Regions from separate parts of the Anaerobacillus sp. QJM3NY_17 genome, predicted to be linked through region 2. Evidence: riboswitches for the same ligand, from Rfam matches in the RefSeq annotation. Region 2 holds a riboswitch; each other region holds the start of a gene.
The links. Region 2 has a riboswitch for S-adenosylmethionine ahead of mtnK (S-methyl-5-thioribose kinase). Riboswitches for the same ligand answer to the same signal wherever they lie in the genome.
Positions count from the first base shown of each region.

Region 1: another riboswitch for S-adenosylmethionine. It lies ahead of AC0VYV_RS13720 (Na+/H+ antiporter NhaC family protein); the one in region 2 lies ahead of mtnK (S-methyl-5-thioribose kinase).
Region 3: another riboswitch for S-adenosylmethionine. It lies ahead of AC0VYV_RS14515 (methionine biosynthesis PLP-dependent protein); the one in region 2 lies ahead of mtnK (S-methyl-5-thioribose kinase).

Region 1 covers NZ_CM149685.1:2,613,263-2,618,599, reverse strand. The annotation lists gene AC0VYV_RS13735 (Y-family DNA polymerase) at 1-881, shown strand, start outside; gene AC0VYV_RS13730 (YolD-like family protein) at 896-1,225, shown strand; gene AC0VYV_RS13725 (alpha/beta fold hydrolase) at 1,387-2,226, shown strand; SAM riboswitch class I at 2,420-2,523, shown strand; gene AC0VYV_RS13720 (Na+/H+ antiporter NhaC family protein) at 2,594-3,889, shown strand; gene AC0VYV_RS13715 (hypothetical protein) at 3,977-4,654, opposite strand; gene AC0VYV_RS13710 (SLC13 family permease) at 4,948-5,337, shown strand, end outside.
Region 2 covers NZ_CM149685.1:716,741-722,077, reverse strand. The annotation lists gene AC0VYV_RS03930 (aminotransferase class I/II-fold pyridoxal phosphate-dependent enzyme) at 53-1,225, opposite strand; gene AC0VYV_RS03925 (carbon-nitrogen family hydrolase) at 1,334-2,116, shown strand; SAM riboswitch class I at 2,203-2,339, shown strand; gene mtnK (S-methyl-5-thioribose kinase) at 2,454-3,665, shown strand; gene mtnA (S-methyl-5-thioribose-1-phosphate isomerase) at 3,666-4,730, shown strand; gene AC0VYV_RS03910 (sugar ABC transporter substrate-binding protein) at 4,727-5,337, shown strand, end outside.
Region 3 covers NZ_CM149685.1:2,757,754-2,763,090, reverse strand. The annotation lists gene AC0VYV_RS14525 (bifunctional homocysteine S-methyltransferase/methylenetetrahydrofolate reductase) at 1-797, opposite strand, end outside; gene metC (cystathionine beta-lyase) at 794-1,987, opposite strand; gene AC0VYV_RS14515 (methionine biosynthesis PLP-dependent protein) at 1,974-3,104, opposite strand; SAM riboswitch class I at 3,178-3,288, opposite strand; gene AC0VYV_RS14510 (DUF1189 domain-containing protein) at 3,374-4,183, opposite strand; gene AC0VYV_RS14505 (Na/Pi cotransporter family protein) at 4,421-5,337, shown strand, end outside.

The DNA.
Region 1 (5,337 bases), 1.9 Mb from region 2:
TTTGGGGGAACAAATTTGAAGTAGCTCACAAGATCAGAAATGAAATAAGAGAGACATTCGGATTACCATGTGCCATAGGGATTGGCCCAAATCTTTTAATGGCAAAGCTTTGTCTCGATCTGGAAGCGAAAGAAAAAGGGATTGCAGAATGGACTTATGAAGATATTCCTAAAAAACTCTGGCCGCTTTCCCCGCTAAGTCAAATGTGGGGTATCGGATCGCGTGTCGAGCGAACGTTAAATCGAATGGGGATTATGAATGTAAAGCAGCTTGCGCATTACCCGCTACATCTACTAGAAGAAAAATTCGGTATTATGGGAAATCAGCTCTATCATCATGCGTGGGGCATCGATCTTTCTGAAATGGGTGCGCCGATTATGCAGGGACAGATTAGCTATGGGAAAAGCCAAATTTTGTTGCGAGATTACCATGACGAAAAAGACATTCAACACGTCATTCTTGAGATGAGTGAAGAAGTTGCAAGACGTGCGAGAAAAGCCCGGAAGGCAGGGCGTACGATTAGCCTTGGGATTGGTTATAGTAAAGAAGAAGGCGGGGGTGGCTTTCACCGTTCAAGGAGTATCCACAGCCCGACTGCTATTACGCTCGAAATATACAATGTATGTCTTCAGTTATTTGAGGAGTTCTTTGAAAGAAAAACGGTTCGTAAGATTTCCATTACCCTTTCAAATATTTGCAATGATGAAGAAGTGCAGTTGGACTTATTTAACGCGTCACGCCCAAAGCAGCGGGATCTCGGATATGTGATGGATTCGATCCGTGAGAAATATGGCTCAGATGCGCTGCTTCGTGCCGTTTCATACACAAAGGCCGGTACGGCACTGCATAGAAGTAAACTTGTGGGTGGTCATAAAGCATAGAAGGGGGAAGAAGCGTGATTCGTGATCGCGGAAATATAAAATGGACGTCAATGATGTTACCTGAGCATGTGAAAGAGCTAAGAGATTGGAAAACCGAAGAGAAAAAAAGTGAAAAGCCGGTACTTGATGAACAAAGAATGGCGGAAATGAATGAAACAATATGTGAAGCAATGGCCAATCACAACTCGCTTTGTTTTCAACACTTTAGTGGGGGAGAAACGAAAACTCTCTTTGGATATGTGCACTATGTAGATCCACTTACGAAAGAACTGCGTATTATTGACCATAATGAAAAAAGGACAACGATAAAGCTGCTGGACCTTGTGCACGTAGAGTTAGAATGAAAAAAATGGAGTATCCTCTCAGATGTAAAAAAAGTTTTTCATTTCAGGATTGGGGTAAAATAAGTATAAAGTCAAACCTGAATAAGTGAGACCATCCTGTCTGGTTAGAAACGAAGGGTGAATCAGATCAGATGAATTCAAAATCCGGAGTGAGATGAAAGATGCTATTAGCTCAAAATCTTAAACAAAATACGGAAAAGATCAAAGGAATTGATATTCACTATGAATACTATAGAAATGACACAGCCGTCGATCGGCCAGTATTAACGCTTCTTCACGGTTTTCTATCGTCGAGCTTCAGCTTCAGAAGATTGATACCATTATTAACAAAGGCATATACTGTTGTTGCCATTGATCTTCCTCCGTTCGGAAAAAGTGAAAAGTCTAATCGTTTTGTCCACTCTTATCATAATTATGCGGAAGTGGTGGTTGAACTTTTAGAAAGGCTTTCAATTGATCATACTGTTATGATCGGCCATTCTATGGGTGGGCAAGTAGCAATGAGAGCCTCGGCTATGAAAGATGATCTCGTTAGTAAGAATATTTTACTGTGCAGTTCAGGATATCTTGAAAAGGCTAAACAGAGTCTAGTGTATACATCGTACTTACCTTTTTTCTCGGTATACTTGAAAAGGTGGCTTTATCGAAAAGGTGTTAGAGGAAATTTGCTTAATTGTGTTTATGATCCTTCCCTTATCGATGAAGAAATGATGGATGGATATATCCAACCTTTCTTCAATGAGGGTATCTTTCGGTCATTAGTTAGGATGATTCGAGATCGCGAAGGAGATTTGTCAGAAGTTGAACTAAATCAAATTCATACACCTAGCCTACTAATATGGGGAGAAAATGACAGAGTTGTGCCGTTGAAAATTGGGAAGCGTCTCAGTAAGGATCTCCCAAATGCTAAACTGATCATCTATGAAAAAACCGGTCACCTTCTACCAGAAGAAAAACCGGAATCGATTATGAAGGATATTGAGTGGTTTTTAGGAAAATAAAGATTGATCTATTGCAAAAATTGGTAGTCATACAAAGCTTGAACCAGACTAGTTAATCAGGTAAACTCCTTAAAGGATGAGGAGTTTATTTTGATGCAGTTAATCAAAGTTGACTCATCAGAATAATGCGTGATAAAGTAAAGCTCGTTATGAAAAAGTAAAATGAAGCATGCGCTCATTAATAATTGTATATTTCTTATTAAGAGAAGTGGAGGGACCTGGCCCAAAGAAGCTTCAGCAACCTCTGATGATCAGAAAGGTGCTGCTTCCAGCAAGAGAAATCTTGAGAGATAAGTGCAAAAGCCTTCTTCTCTTGAAGTGGGCTTTTTTTATTGAGACAGAATAAAAGATGAAGGAGACATGAATAATGGAGAAAGAAATAAAGGGGAACGGCCTGGCTTTACTTCCCCTTGGAATATTTATTGTGCTTTTTATTGGTACAGCTATCATAACAAAGGACTTTTATAGTATGCCTGTTATTCTCGCTTCTCTAATTGCGGCGGGCGTAGCTCTTTCGATGAATCGAAAAGAAAGCTTTATGAAAAAAGTGGAAGTGTTTTGTCGTGGAGCAGGTAATACGAATATCATATTAATGATTTTGGTCTTTTTACTGGCTGGGGCGTTTGCCGGAACAGCTGAAAAAATTGGAGCAGTAGATTCGATTGTTAATTTAGGTATATCAATTCTACCGGCTAATCTTTTAATCGTAGGTTTGTTTGTCATTGGCTGTTTTATTTCTATTTCGATGGGTACATCGATGGGAACGATTGTAGCACTTGCTCCCATTGGAATTGGAATTGCAGAGCAAACCGGAGTTGCCCCGGCACTGGCTTTATCAGCGGTCATAGGTGGGGCAATGTTTGGTGACAATCTTTCTATGATTTCAGATACTACGATTGCGGCAGTACGCACACAAAATACGCAAATGAAAGATAAATTCAAAGTAAACTTTTTTATAGTCTTGCCAGCTGCTATCGTAACAGCCATTATTTATGGTGCTTTAACGATGGGAGAGCAAGCAACGGTTGGAGGAGATCACGCATTTGATTTCGTTACAATTATCCCTTATTTAGGTGTACTGATCGCAGCGATCGCTGGTGTTAATGTTCTTATTGTACTTGTAAGTGGTACCTTATTTGCTGGGATTGTAGGTTTATATAACGGAACATTTGGAATGAGTGGACTGATCTCCACGGTTACAGAGGGCATAAAAGGGATGGAAGACCTTGCCATGATTGCACTCGTCATCGGAGGGATGATTGAAGTCATTAAGCATAACGGAGGAATACAATACGTATTGGACAAAATCCTGAGCAAAGTAACTTCTCGTAGAGGAGCAGAGTTTGGTATCGCCGGTCTCGCAAGCGTGCTTGATTTATCAACAGCTAACAACACCATTTCGATCATAATGGGGGGGCCACTTGCGAAAAACATTTCCGAAGAATATGGGGTAGACCCACGAAAGTCTGCTAGTATTCTTGATATTTTCTCAGGTAGTATACAGGGCATGCTCCCATATGGGGCACAGGTGCTTGCAGTAGCAGGTCTTGCGTCGATTTCGCCACTCGCTCTACTACCGTATTCAATTTATCCAATCCTCATTGCTATTGCAGGAATTATTGCGATTTTCATCAACTATCCCTCTATTTCGAAAAAGGGCTAAAGTGATAGTAAACAGAATCTTGAATTAAAATTTGATATGAGCATTTAAAAAGCAGGTAGCTCAATTTGAGCTACCTGCTTTTTTTTATTATCCTTCGATTTGTTTTTGAAGATGCACAATTCGTTGAGGAAGAATGTACAAGTATTCAATAAGTGAATCTAGTAAGTCGATAATTAAGTTGGCCGTTTCTTCGCTTGTAGCTTTCTCAAGACAAAGGAGGTTATTTAAATTACTACCTTTGCCTAGTAGGTGTCCTAGTTTTACAATTGGTTCTTCTAAATCAATCTGTTTAGCAAGTGTTTCTAGCTGTTTAGAAAGTGGCTGTCCTAGCTCATTTTCAGATAGAAAACTACCTGTAATGCTCTCAAGAACACGATTAGCCATTACAGCCGTTGCGGTCCAATCCTTCATGTTATGTACATTCACTGCTGAGCGATAAACACGCTCAAGGTCATCGGGTAATCTAGCTGTGCTAGTCAGTCTGCCGAGCGGCTCTCGTGTAAAAGAGGTTTGATGCACGAATAGCTCAACTTCTTCTCCGCGATCATTATGGGACGTTTTAATGAGTATGAAAAGCACAGCTTCTTTACAAATAGAGCAGCGAGAAAGCGTGGAGAACACAGCCTGATTAATTTGATAATCGAACTTCAGTTGAAATGAAGCATCGCTTCCGCATTCTGGACATTCTGTATTAGCTGATTTTGGAAGCTTTGTTTGTCCGTATTTCACAACCGAATTAATAGTAGTCTGTTGTATCTTTCTCATCATATACCCCCTGGATCGATTTTGAGCAACTTGTTGTGGATTGTGTATCTATACTTACATTTAATCATTGAGTTTATTTATTTTGAATTATAAAAAACATATCATCAACTTATAATTTTCGCCCCAAATGGAAATTTAAGGGGGTTGAAATGAATTACTTGTATGGAAATGGAAAAACGAATCAAAAGTCCTTTCTTGAAAGAGAGTAATAAAGTACCAAAATTGTGAATTTATTGACAGATGTGGCGAGCGAATTCTACACTATAGTTTAATGAACGATAGGAGGTATGACTATGGAACAACACCTTTGGAACCAATTATGGAAAGAACATGATCGAGCAAAAGATCTCTTAACATTCGCTTCTTCACACACGCCGGAAATCCCTTCAAAAAGTTCTCAAAAAAATCCAGGTTATGCATCTGGACCAGATCCTGCTTATGATAAAAGGAAACTGACGGGGTTGATCCTCGGACCGGTCCTTTTTCTTAGCATAATGTTGTTTTTTAATCCAAATGGTCTTTCAGAAGCAGGTTTGGCCATCTTAGCAAGTACGGCGTGGATTGCAACGTGGTGGATTACAGAAGCCATTCCGATACCGGCGACGTCTCTTTTACCATTAATTTTATTTCCACTAACGGGCGGACTAAAAGGTGATTTAACAGCATCAGCTTATGGCGATAAC
Region 2 (5,337 bases):
AATTATGCCAGACGTAGGAAATCCTGTCAATCTATTTTTTTACTTTTCTGAATCAAAAGAGATTAAGAGAATTAATTCGTTCAACTGCCTCCCTGAGTTTCTCTTCGGAAGTTAATAAGCCTACTCTCACAAAGCCTTCCCCATACTCTCCAAAGCCGTTCCCAGGCGCAACTACAATTTGAACATTCTCAAGCAAGTAGTCCGCAAATCCCTCTGAAGTAAATGATTCAGGTACTTTTAACCAGGCAAAAAATGACCCCGCAGGAGAGGTTACATCCCAGCCAATATCGTGAAGCCCCTGTATCAATACATTCCGTCTAGATTCGTACGTTTGGCGAAGGTTCTCAACACATTCCTGTGAACCTAGTAAAGCTTCTGCAGCTGCTTCTTGCACTGCACTAAACAAACTAACGTAGAAATGATCCTGAAGCAGGTTGATGCTTTCCACTACAGATGGGTTTCCGACAGCGAACCCAACACGCCATCCTGCCATATTATACGTTTTGGAAAGAGTATAAATCTCAATTCCCACATCTTTAGCACCTTCTGTTTCCAAAAAGCTTTTAGGACGTTCTCCATCGAATCCGATCGCTCCATAAGCAAAATCATGAACGACACAGATGTCATTGGCATCCGCAAACCTAACCGTTTCATCAAAAAAGCTTTTCGTTGCTATAGCAGCGGTAGGATTGTTTGGATAATTTAAAAACATGAGCTTTGCTTTTGCAAGAGCACTCTCTGGGATCGCGCTATAATCAGGCAGAAAATCATTTTGTTCAAGTAACGGCATCATTTGCATATCCGCTTCAGCCATCGCAACTCCAGACCAATAATCAGGATAGCCAGGATCTGGCACGAGCGCCACGTCACTTTTATTTAACAAACATTGACTGACTTCTACAAGGCCAGCTTTTCCACCAAAGAGGACGGCTACCTCTTTCTCCGGATCAAGCTCAACACCAAACTCTCGCTTATAGAATTCAGCCGCGGCTTGTTTCAGAAAAGGCTGCCCCCTAAATGGCGGATACTTGTGGTATGCAGGGTTTTCAGCTGCCTGCTGCAAAGACTCGATAATATGTGCAGGCGTCGGCTGGTCAGGATTTCCTTGGCCAAGGTTAATAATGTCATATCCCGCCTCTACATAACGGTTCACTTTTCCAGCAAGCTTCGCAAAAAATTGTTCTGGTAAACGTTTAAGTGCATCTGAAGTTTGAAATTGTTTCAAATGGAATCACATCCTGTTAAAATTTTCGAGAAATTCTAATAAGTTATGTTATCTTGGATACACAACCATGTAAAGGTCAATTTCTAAACATGTAAGGAGGACAAATCAATGAAAAACCTTGCCCTGTTGCAATTTGATATTGCTTTTGGCAATCCAGAAAAGAATTTCTCTAAAGTTGAAGAGCTTGTTTCTAAGGCGGTGAGTGACAAACCAGATATCATCGTTTTACCAGAATTGTGGTCCACAGGTTATGATTTATCTCGTCTTGATGAAATTGGAGATACTGATGCAGAAAAGTCGATTGCTTTTCTATCTCGCCTCGCAAAAAAAAACGACGTAAATATTGTCGGGGGCTCCATCGCTAAGCATCATAACGGCGAAGTAACGAACACCATGCTTGTGTTCAATCGAGATGGGCAGCTCGTTCATGAGTATAGCAAAGCGCACCTGTTTCGTTTGATGAATGAAGAGAAATTCCTCGTTTCTGGAAATGAAAAAAGTCATTTCACACTTGAAGAACTCCCATGTGCCGGGTTCATTTGTTATGATATTCGCTTTCCTGAGTGGCTTCGCCTTCATGCAGTTGAAGGTGCCCAAGTATTGTTCGTACCAGCAGAATGGCCAAAGCAACGCACCGATCATTGGCGAGCATTACTTATCAGTCGCGCGATTGAAAATCAGTGCTACGTGATTGCTTGTAATCGTGTCGGGGCAGATCCTGATAATACGTTTGGAGGACACTCATTGATCATTGATCCGTGGGGAACAATTATCGCAGAAGCAGGAGAAGAAGAAGTTATTTTAACAGGTTCTATTGACGAAGAGGAAATGTCATCAATCCGGAGTCGCATTCCTATCTTTGAAGATCGACGTCCAGATATTTATAAATAATATTCAAAATATTATTGACAAACATGTTCCTTTCTCTGTAACATACATTTCAAGCGAAAAAATTGTAAAATAATTTCATAAACTTTCTCTTATCAAGAGCAGGCTGAGGGATTTGGCCCTATGACGCCCAGCAACCGACCTATTTTTAAGTCCAGATGAATCCATGACTTAAATGGCACGGTGCTACTTCCAACAGGATGATATTCATTCTGGAAGATAAGAGGTGTGAAGTATCTCTGTCTTCAAGCCTCTTTCTTCGGAAAGAGGCTTTTTTTATGCCGAAATTCCGATCTTCATGCAATACAACAACCATAAATAGTTGAAAGGGGAATTTTACATGGGTATTCAGATCACTTCAGGGTACACACCGTTTACAAGCGAAACAGTTGTGCAATTTTTAGAGCATCACGAGCTTTTGGATCGCACCGCTCCTGTTCATGTAAAGGAAATTGGCGATGGCAATTTAAATTATGTCTTTCATGTTCAACACAAGAAAACTGGACAATCCTGGATCGTCAAACAAGCCTTGCCTTATGCCAAAGTAGTTGGCGAATCCTGGCCGCTTACACTTGATCGGTCCAGAATTGAAAGCGAGGCGCTCAAGCAAGCTCACTCGCTCGTTCCTGACTTTTCTCCAATCGTTTATTTGCATGACTCTGAAAAAGCCGCAACGGTTATGGAAGATTTATCAACGCACACTATTTTACGCAAAGGACTTATTGAAGGACGTATATATCCTGAACTTGCAAGAAACGTCGGTACCTACCTCGCTCATACGCTCTTTTTCACTTCTGACTACGGTCTTGGTTCGGCAAATAAGAAAGAGCTTGCCAAACGGTTTAGTAATCCAGACTTATGTGGCATAACAGAAACCCTCGTATTTTCAGATCCTTTCTACAATGCCGAAAGCAATGCCTTTACAGAAGAGCTTCGAGCAGATGTTGAATCGCTGTGGGAAGATGACGATTTCCTCACTGAAGTGCCCTCCCTCAAACACTCTTTTTTAACAAAAGGAGAAGCTTTGATACATGGGGACTTACATACAGGTAGCCTGTTTGTTACGGAAAGCTCAACCAAAATAATCGATCCAGAATTTGCTTTCTATGGGCCAGCTGGTTTTGATGTCGGTGCTTTTATCGCCAATATTGCGCTTAGTATCCTGTCGCAGGAGGCCCATAGATCAGAAGAAGAGAAAGAAGGATACCTCGCTTATTTATTTGGCGTCACTACCGAGGTTTGGAACGTATTTGAATCTACTTTCCGATCATTATGGGACGACCATCTCTCAGAAGATAATCGTTATTCGAGAGGATACCTAGACGCTCTTCTACAATCTATTTTTGTCGATAGCATTGGATTTTCCGGCTGTAAAATCATCCGAAGAACGATTGGACTTGCTCATGTAGAAGAGATCGAGACGATCAGTGATCCAAGAGTAAAACTCGCTGTGGAAAAAAAGGGGCTTACCCTTGGAAAAAAACTTATTTTAGACCGAAAAAGCATCACTTCGATTGAACAATACATTAAAGCAATCAAGGAGGTCATTTAAATGACTGTTATCTCATCACTCCAGTGGAAAGGTGATCATCTCTTACTCCTCGATCAACGGCATCTTCCACAACAAGAGATCTACCTTAAGCAAACGGCAATCGAGGATGTCTGGAATAGCATTTCTGCCCTTGTGGTCCGCGGAGCACCAGCCATTGGAATCGCCGCAGCGTATGGTCTTGTTCTTTGGAGTCAGCATGTTCAAACAAACGAAGCAACAGCGTTCAAGACAGCGCTAGTCAACCAAGGAAAATATCTTGCCTCCTCTCGTCCCACTGCAGTTAATCTCTCTTGGGCGATCGATCGCATCATCCGAGCTAGCTTTTCCTTACCAACAGTTCAAAAAATGAAAGAAGCGATTCTGCACGAAGCACTTACTATCCATAAAGAGGATGAACTTGTCTGTCAGCGTATTGGAGAACATGGTCTGAAGCTATTAAATGATAGGGATACCATCCTCACACACTGCAATGCAGGTGGGATCGCAACAGCAAAATACGGGACTGCTCTTGCGCCTCTCCATCTGGCAAAGGAAAACGGTCTCTCCATCTCTGCAATTGCGACGGAAACCAGACCAGTTCTACAAGGTGCTCGATTAACCGCATGGGAGCTTGAGCGTGCTGGTATTGACGTTACGCTTATTACAGACAGTATGGTAGCTCACGTTTTAAAAACGAAGAAAATCGCTGCAGTTATAGTCGGTGCTGATCGGATTGCTGCAAATGGTGATACAGCTAATAAGATTGGTACGCTCGGCCTTGCCCATATCGCAAAAGCATACAACGTTCCTTTTTATGTTGCTGCACCCATCTCAACAATTGACTACTCGATCCCTGACGGAGAAGCGATTCCGATTGAGGAGCGAGACCCGAAAGAAGTCACGCACTATAAAGGTGAACGTGTTGCAGCTGAAAACATTGGTGTATTTAATCCTGCTTTTGATGTGACGCCAAATGAATTACTTAACGGAATCATTACGGAGCACGGTATCGTTCGAACACCGTATGCTGAAAACCTTGCTCATCTTGCTTTCCCACACGCTAAAAACACGGAGGTACATTCATGAAACGCTTAGGACTTATTTTATCCATTCTTCTTCTCGTCGTGCTTGCAGCTTGTACGAGTGAGCAAGATGCCGTAAGTGCACCAGAAGCAAGCAATACGGAATCAAGTGAGGCAACTGCGAACACGGGTGAAGAAACGTCTAAAGTTTCTTCAGACATTCCAAAAGAAGTTCAAAAACCTATCAAAATAGCAGCGATTATGCAAGCATCCCTCGGTACATTTTCTTCCCAGTACGTAAAAGGAGTTGAAGATCAGGTTGAAAAATTTGGCGGAAGCGTTCAAGTTTATAATGCTGATAATGACCTTTCCAAGATGGCTACACACCTTGATACAGCCATCAACCAAAAAGTCGATGCGATCTTAATTGATCATGGCCGAGCAGATGCACTCGAAGCTGGAGTGAAAAAAGCCGTTGATAAAGGCATACCTGTCGTTGTGTTTGATAGCGATATTAACGTGCCAGGTGTAACAGTTATTGATCAAGATGATTATAGTCTTGCATGGAATACATTAAAAACGCTTGCTCAAGATTTAAATGGTGAAGGAAATATTGTCTATGTGTGGGTAGGAGGATTTGCGCCCATGGAGCGACGAAATGCGATTTATGA
Region 3 (5,337 bases), 2.0 Mb from region 2:
CAACATCCTCCAATTAATCGAACACCTTGTTTGCGGAGAGATTCAGCACTTTGTTTAAAATAATCAGGGGCAGTGGGGTAAACCAATCGTCCCTCCTCATAGTCAGGTAAACTTGCATTTGGATAAGCAGAGAGATAACTAGTTGAAAGGGGGACCTCTTCAAAAGCTTGAATCATGTGATATGGCCCTAGTCTACAATTAACACCTGTCACATCTGCTCCAGACTTTTCTAATTGTTTAAGAGCAGATGGAAGGGAGGTCCCGTTTTGTAAAACCCCGGGTTCATGCATGGAAACTTGAGCTATTATGGGGAGGTTCGTTTGTTTTCGAGCAATCCCAAGGACTGATGAAATTTCTTCAAGATCGTAATAAGTTTCGAGTAAGATCCCGTCAACGCCCTCAAGTAGAAGACAGTATAACTGTTCTCTAAAGCTACGTTTGATTTCATCAAGAGAAGTCTTTTGAGTATTGATTCCTCGTATGCCACCGATCGTTCCAAATACATAAGTCGCTTTGTTTGCTGCTTGTCGAGCTAATTTAACAGCTTCAGTGTTCATTTCTTTTACAAGATCTTCAAGACCATATCTCGCTAATTTACTGTAGTTTGCTCCATAGGTGTTCGTTTGTATCACGTCTGAACCTGCTTCTACATATGCGCGGTGTATGTTTAATACTTGCTCTGGATGCGATAGGTTTAACTCTTCAAAACATTGATCTACCCCATATGAATAGAGAAGTGTTCCCATCGCGCCATCACCGATTAGAATATTGTTTTTTAATTTATTAAGGAAACTCATAGTTGACCACTCGCTTCGGAAGCGGAGTATTGCTTTCTAATAGCTGCAAATCCAATTTTGAAATCTTTTAATAAATCATCAGGATTTTCAAGTCCCACAGACAATCGCAATAATCCATCTGTGATGCCTCGTTTTCTTCGTTCTATAGGAGGCATAGAAGCATGTGACATTCTAGCTGGATAGGAGAGAATTGATTCTACGGCACCAAGACTTACCGCGAAAACAGGAATTTGAACATGCTTTGTGAATAGACGCACGGCATTTTCATCAGGTAACCGAAAGGACAAAACTGCACCAGGACCAGCGGCTTGATAAATATGAGTGGAGTGACCAGGGTGATAAGAAAGCCCTGGATAAAAGACTTCTTCTACCATCTTTTCTTTAGTAAGAGCATGCGCAAGACGAAACGCAGATCTAGACGATTGATCTAGCCGACAATGCAATGTTTTTAAGCCACGGAGAACTAACCAGGAATCGTGAGCGCTTAAAATCGATCCAAACGAGTTTTGCAGGAATGCAAGCTGTTCCGCTAATTCCTCACTTTTTACGGCAGCAAGACCAGCGACGACATCGCTATGTCCTGAAATGAATTTCGTAGCACTATGCAATACGATATCGGCTCCGAAGTCTAACGGACGTTGTAGAGCAGGTGTCATAAAGGTGTTATCGACAAATGTTAAACAATTATTCGCTTTAGCTAATTTAACAACGGCTTGAATGTCAGTTACCTTCAGTAAAGGATTAGAAGGCGTTTCGATATAGATTACTTTAGTATTGGATTGAATACCTCTCGCCACTTCATTTAAATCTGTCATGTCTACAAAAGTATGTTTAATTCCAAATCTCCCGAGAACGTCGTGAATCATGCGATACGTCCCACCGTAGACGTCTTCAGATATAAGAACGTGATCGTTTTGTGAAAGGAGCATAAACGAGGTGGCGATAGCGGCCATCCCAGAAGCAAACGCAAATCCCTTAACCCCACCTTCAAGATTGGCAATTGTTTCTTCAAGCGCTTCGCGAGTGGGGTTGCCTGAACGACTGTAATCGTATTTTCCAGGTTGGTCAAAATCCATCTGATGAAATGTAGAAGCCTGTTGGATAGGGACGCTAACAGCTCCCGTAGCTTTATCAAATTTGTGATCGTTATGAAGAAGTTTTGTTTGAAATGTATAATCAGTATTTGTCAATTTGAACAACCTCCTCTTTAAAAATGGACAATGCTTGATTCAGGTCCTGTATTAAGTCATCAATGTTTTCAATCCCAACAGAGAAACGTAGCAGTCGATTGCACACCCCTTTTTCAAGTCTGATGTCTTCTGGTATCTCAGCATGAGTTTGCGTTGAAGGATATGTGATAAAGCTTTCTACCCCTCCAAGACTTTCAGCAAATGTGACAAGTGTTAATTTTCTAAGAAAGAGATCTACCCATTCTTCGGAGCGCAATCTGAAAGAAAGCATCCCACCTTTATCTGGATAAAAAACGTCTGTTATTGCTTCATGATTTGTTAAAAATTCAGTTATCTTTCTGGCATTCTCTTCATGCTGCTTCATTCTGAGTGGCAAGGTTTTCATGCCTCTCATTAATAACCAGGAATCAAAAGGAGAAAGCACAGCGCCTGCACCGTTTTGGTATTGTTGGATTTCAGCGCAAATATTCTCACCTTTTGCAACCACAAGCCCTGCGAGAATATCATTATGACCGCCTAAATACTTAGTGGCACTATGCACGACGATATCCGCCCCAAGCAGTAGTGGGTTTTGTAGAAGAGGGGTGAACAAAGTATTGTCTACAATAAATAATAGGTCCCTGTTTTCTGTTATCCGTGCAATTTTTTCAAGATCTGTTAATTTCATTAATGGATTAGATGGATTTTCAACAAAAATGGCTTTTGTACGGTGAGTTAGGAGTGATGAAAGTTGTTCATTTCTTTGTGTATCAAAATATGTGAAGGAGATACCATAATGTTTTTCAGCATGGGCAAATAATCGATAAGTCCCACCATACAAATCATCTGAGACGAGAATATGGTCGCCGCTTTTGAATATGGCAAGGATTGCTTGAATCGCAGCCATTCCGGAACTAAAAGCAAATCCCTGATCACCATGTTCGAGTTCTGATATAGCGGATTCTAAAATGGATCGTGTCGGGTTTTTGGTTCTTGAATAATCGAATCCGGTGGATTGACCGATGCCTTCATGGCTATACGATGTGGAGAAGTACACTGGAGGATTTACCGCACCGGTTTTAGTATCTGAATGATTACCTAATTGGACAAGTAGTGTTTCTAACTGTTTATTCGACATAATCAATCTCCTTTTCATTGAATAAGGGCAATAAAAAAAGCCCTCTATAAGAAGAAGACTTTGGTTGCTCTTCTTCTTATCTTCCAAGTTGAAATCAACTTGCTGGAGTTAGCACCTTACCAGAAAATATCTGGTGGTTGCTGAAGCTTCATAGGGCCAGTCCCTCTGCTTCTCTTGATAAGAATTGAAAATATATGGAATTTTATTGTGTCGCTTTTTTCATAATCTACATCACTTTAAAGTGAAAAGCAAGGGATTTGAGTAAATTATCAAAATTTTTCTTCTGTTGAATCATTTGCTCGCTCGTTCGTTACACGTTTTTTTGGTAACGGGATTTCTTTAATCGTAAGATAAAGTAGCATGATGGCCACAATCCAATAAAGTAGGAATCCTAAAGGGACTGCTGTTTTAATGAGTGCCATAATCGCAAAGAAGAGCGTTGGAATTGTTACTGAATAAACAGATAAGACCCAAAGTTGTTTATAAGAAGCTTTTCTTCCGGTAATACTTCTCAATAGTAGTCCAATTGTAGCTAGTACGGTAACTCCTATAAACTTAAGGCCGGTTTGAAACAAATAGATAACGAATATCAGTAACGGAATAAAGATAGGGAGCAGGTTGTCCAGATTATTACTTAGCTCATTAACATCTTGCTTCGTGAAAGTCATCGAACTAAAGTTACTGTAATTAAACTCCTGTCTAGCACCGCTATCTACAACGATTACACGATCTTTTAGGAATGCGATAACGGAATCATATTGATCAACATCATCAGGCTTTGTCTGGTCTGTCGCATCAAAAATAAAAGTATTTTCATCATTTTGTCGAATAAGCGGTTCAGACTGTTCACTTGTTAAAGATCCGTCCTCTAAAGTGAATTCTGGTAGATCTGACATATGTGTTTTGAGATCCTCATAAGCGTTTGTAAAGGATAGAGCCGTCATAATTCCTACTGGCACAGAAGAAATGAACATAAGTAAAAACACGTACAATATTGGCTTGCCTAGCTTTTGAAAACGGAATCTGGCCATCATCTTAGGGGAAAATAAGCTGTAGTAAAGTTGTTTAAAAACGTTCAAATTAATAATCTCCTTTCTAAATGTGGAGCGTTTCTCCACCCAATCAGTTTATCTTATATAGAGAGAAGGGAACAGTATTCTTGGTGAAACTTTATTGAAATAAATTTGTTTTCAGCATAATATCTTTACAAATCTATATTAACTCTTTACAAAGGGGGGAGCGATGTAGATAATAGACAAGGGACTTTGTTGAGTATTGTCGAAAAAAATAAAACATAAGTGCAAGGGGTTGAAATGATGGAACTCAACGTTCAGGAGATGATCTTTCAGTTTGTGGGAGGTCTTGGTATTTTCCTGTTTGGACTAAAGTATATGGGAGACGGCCTTCAACGATCAGCAGGTGATCGATTAAGAGACATTCTCGATCGTTTTACGACTAACCCGTTTATGGGTGTGCTCGCTGGGGTCATTGTAACTATTCTCATACAAAGTAGTTCAGGAACAACGGTTTTAACAGTCGGTCTTGTTAACGCAGGATTTATGACTCTGAAGCAAGCAATTGGCGTTGTAATGGGTGCGAACATTGGTACAACTGTTACAGCATTTATTATTGGTTTTCCTATTAAAGATTACGCACTTCCAATTATAGCCATCGGTTCTTTGTTAATTTTCTTCTTTAAAAACAAGAAAATTAACTACGCTGGTCAAATCGTCTTCGGATTTGGTGCGTTGTTCTTTGGACTTGAATTAATGAGTACGGGAATGAAACCACTTCGTAGCCTTGAGGCTTTCCAAGAATTAACAGTAAGCATGAGCTCGAACCCACTGTTAGGCGTTGTGATCGGTACAGTATTTACTGTCATTGTACAAAGTTCCAGTGCGACAATTGGTGTATTGCAAGGTCTTTATTCACAGAACGCAATGGATATTCAAGCTGCATTACCAGTTCTGTTTGGAGATAATATCGGTACAACGATTACCGCAGTTCTTGCTTCTATCGGTGCATCCGTTGCCGCTAGACGTACAGCACTGACTCACGTTATTTTCAATTTAATTGGAACGGCGCTTTTCCTAATATTCTTATTCGCCTATACGCCGTTTATTGAATACTTAAGAGATGCATTAAACTTAACACCGGAAATGACGATTGCATTCGGACACGGGATCTTTAACATTACAAATACTGTTATCCAGTTCCCATTCATTGCCGGACT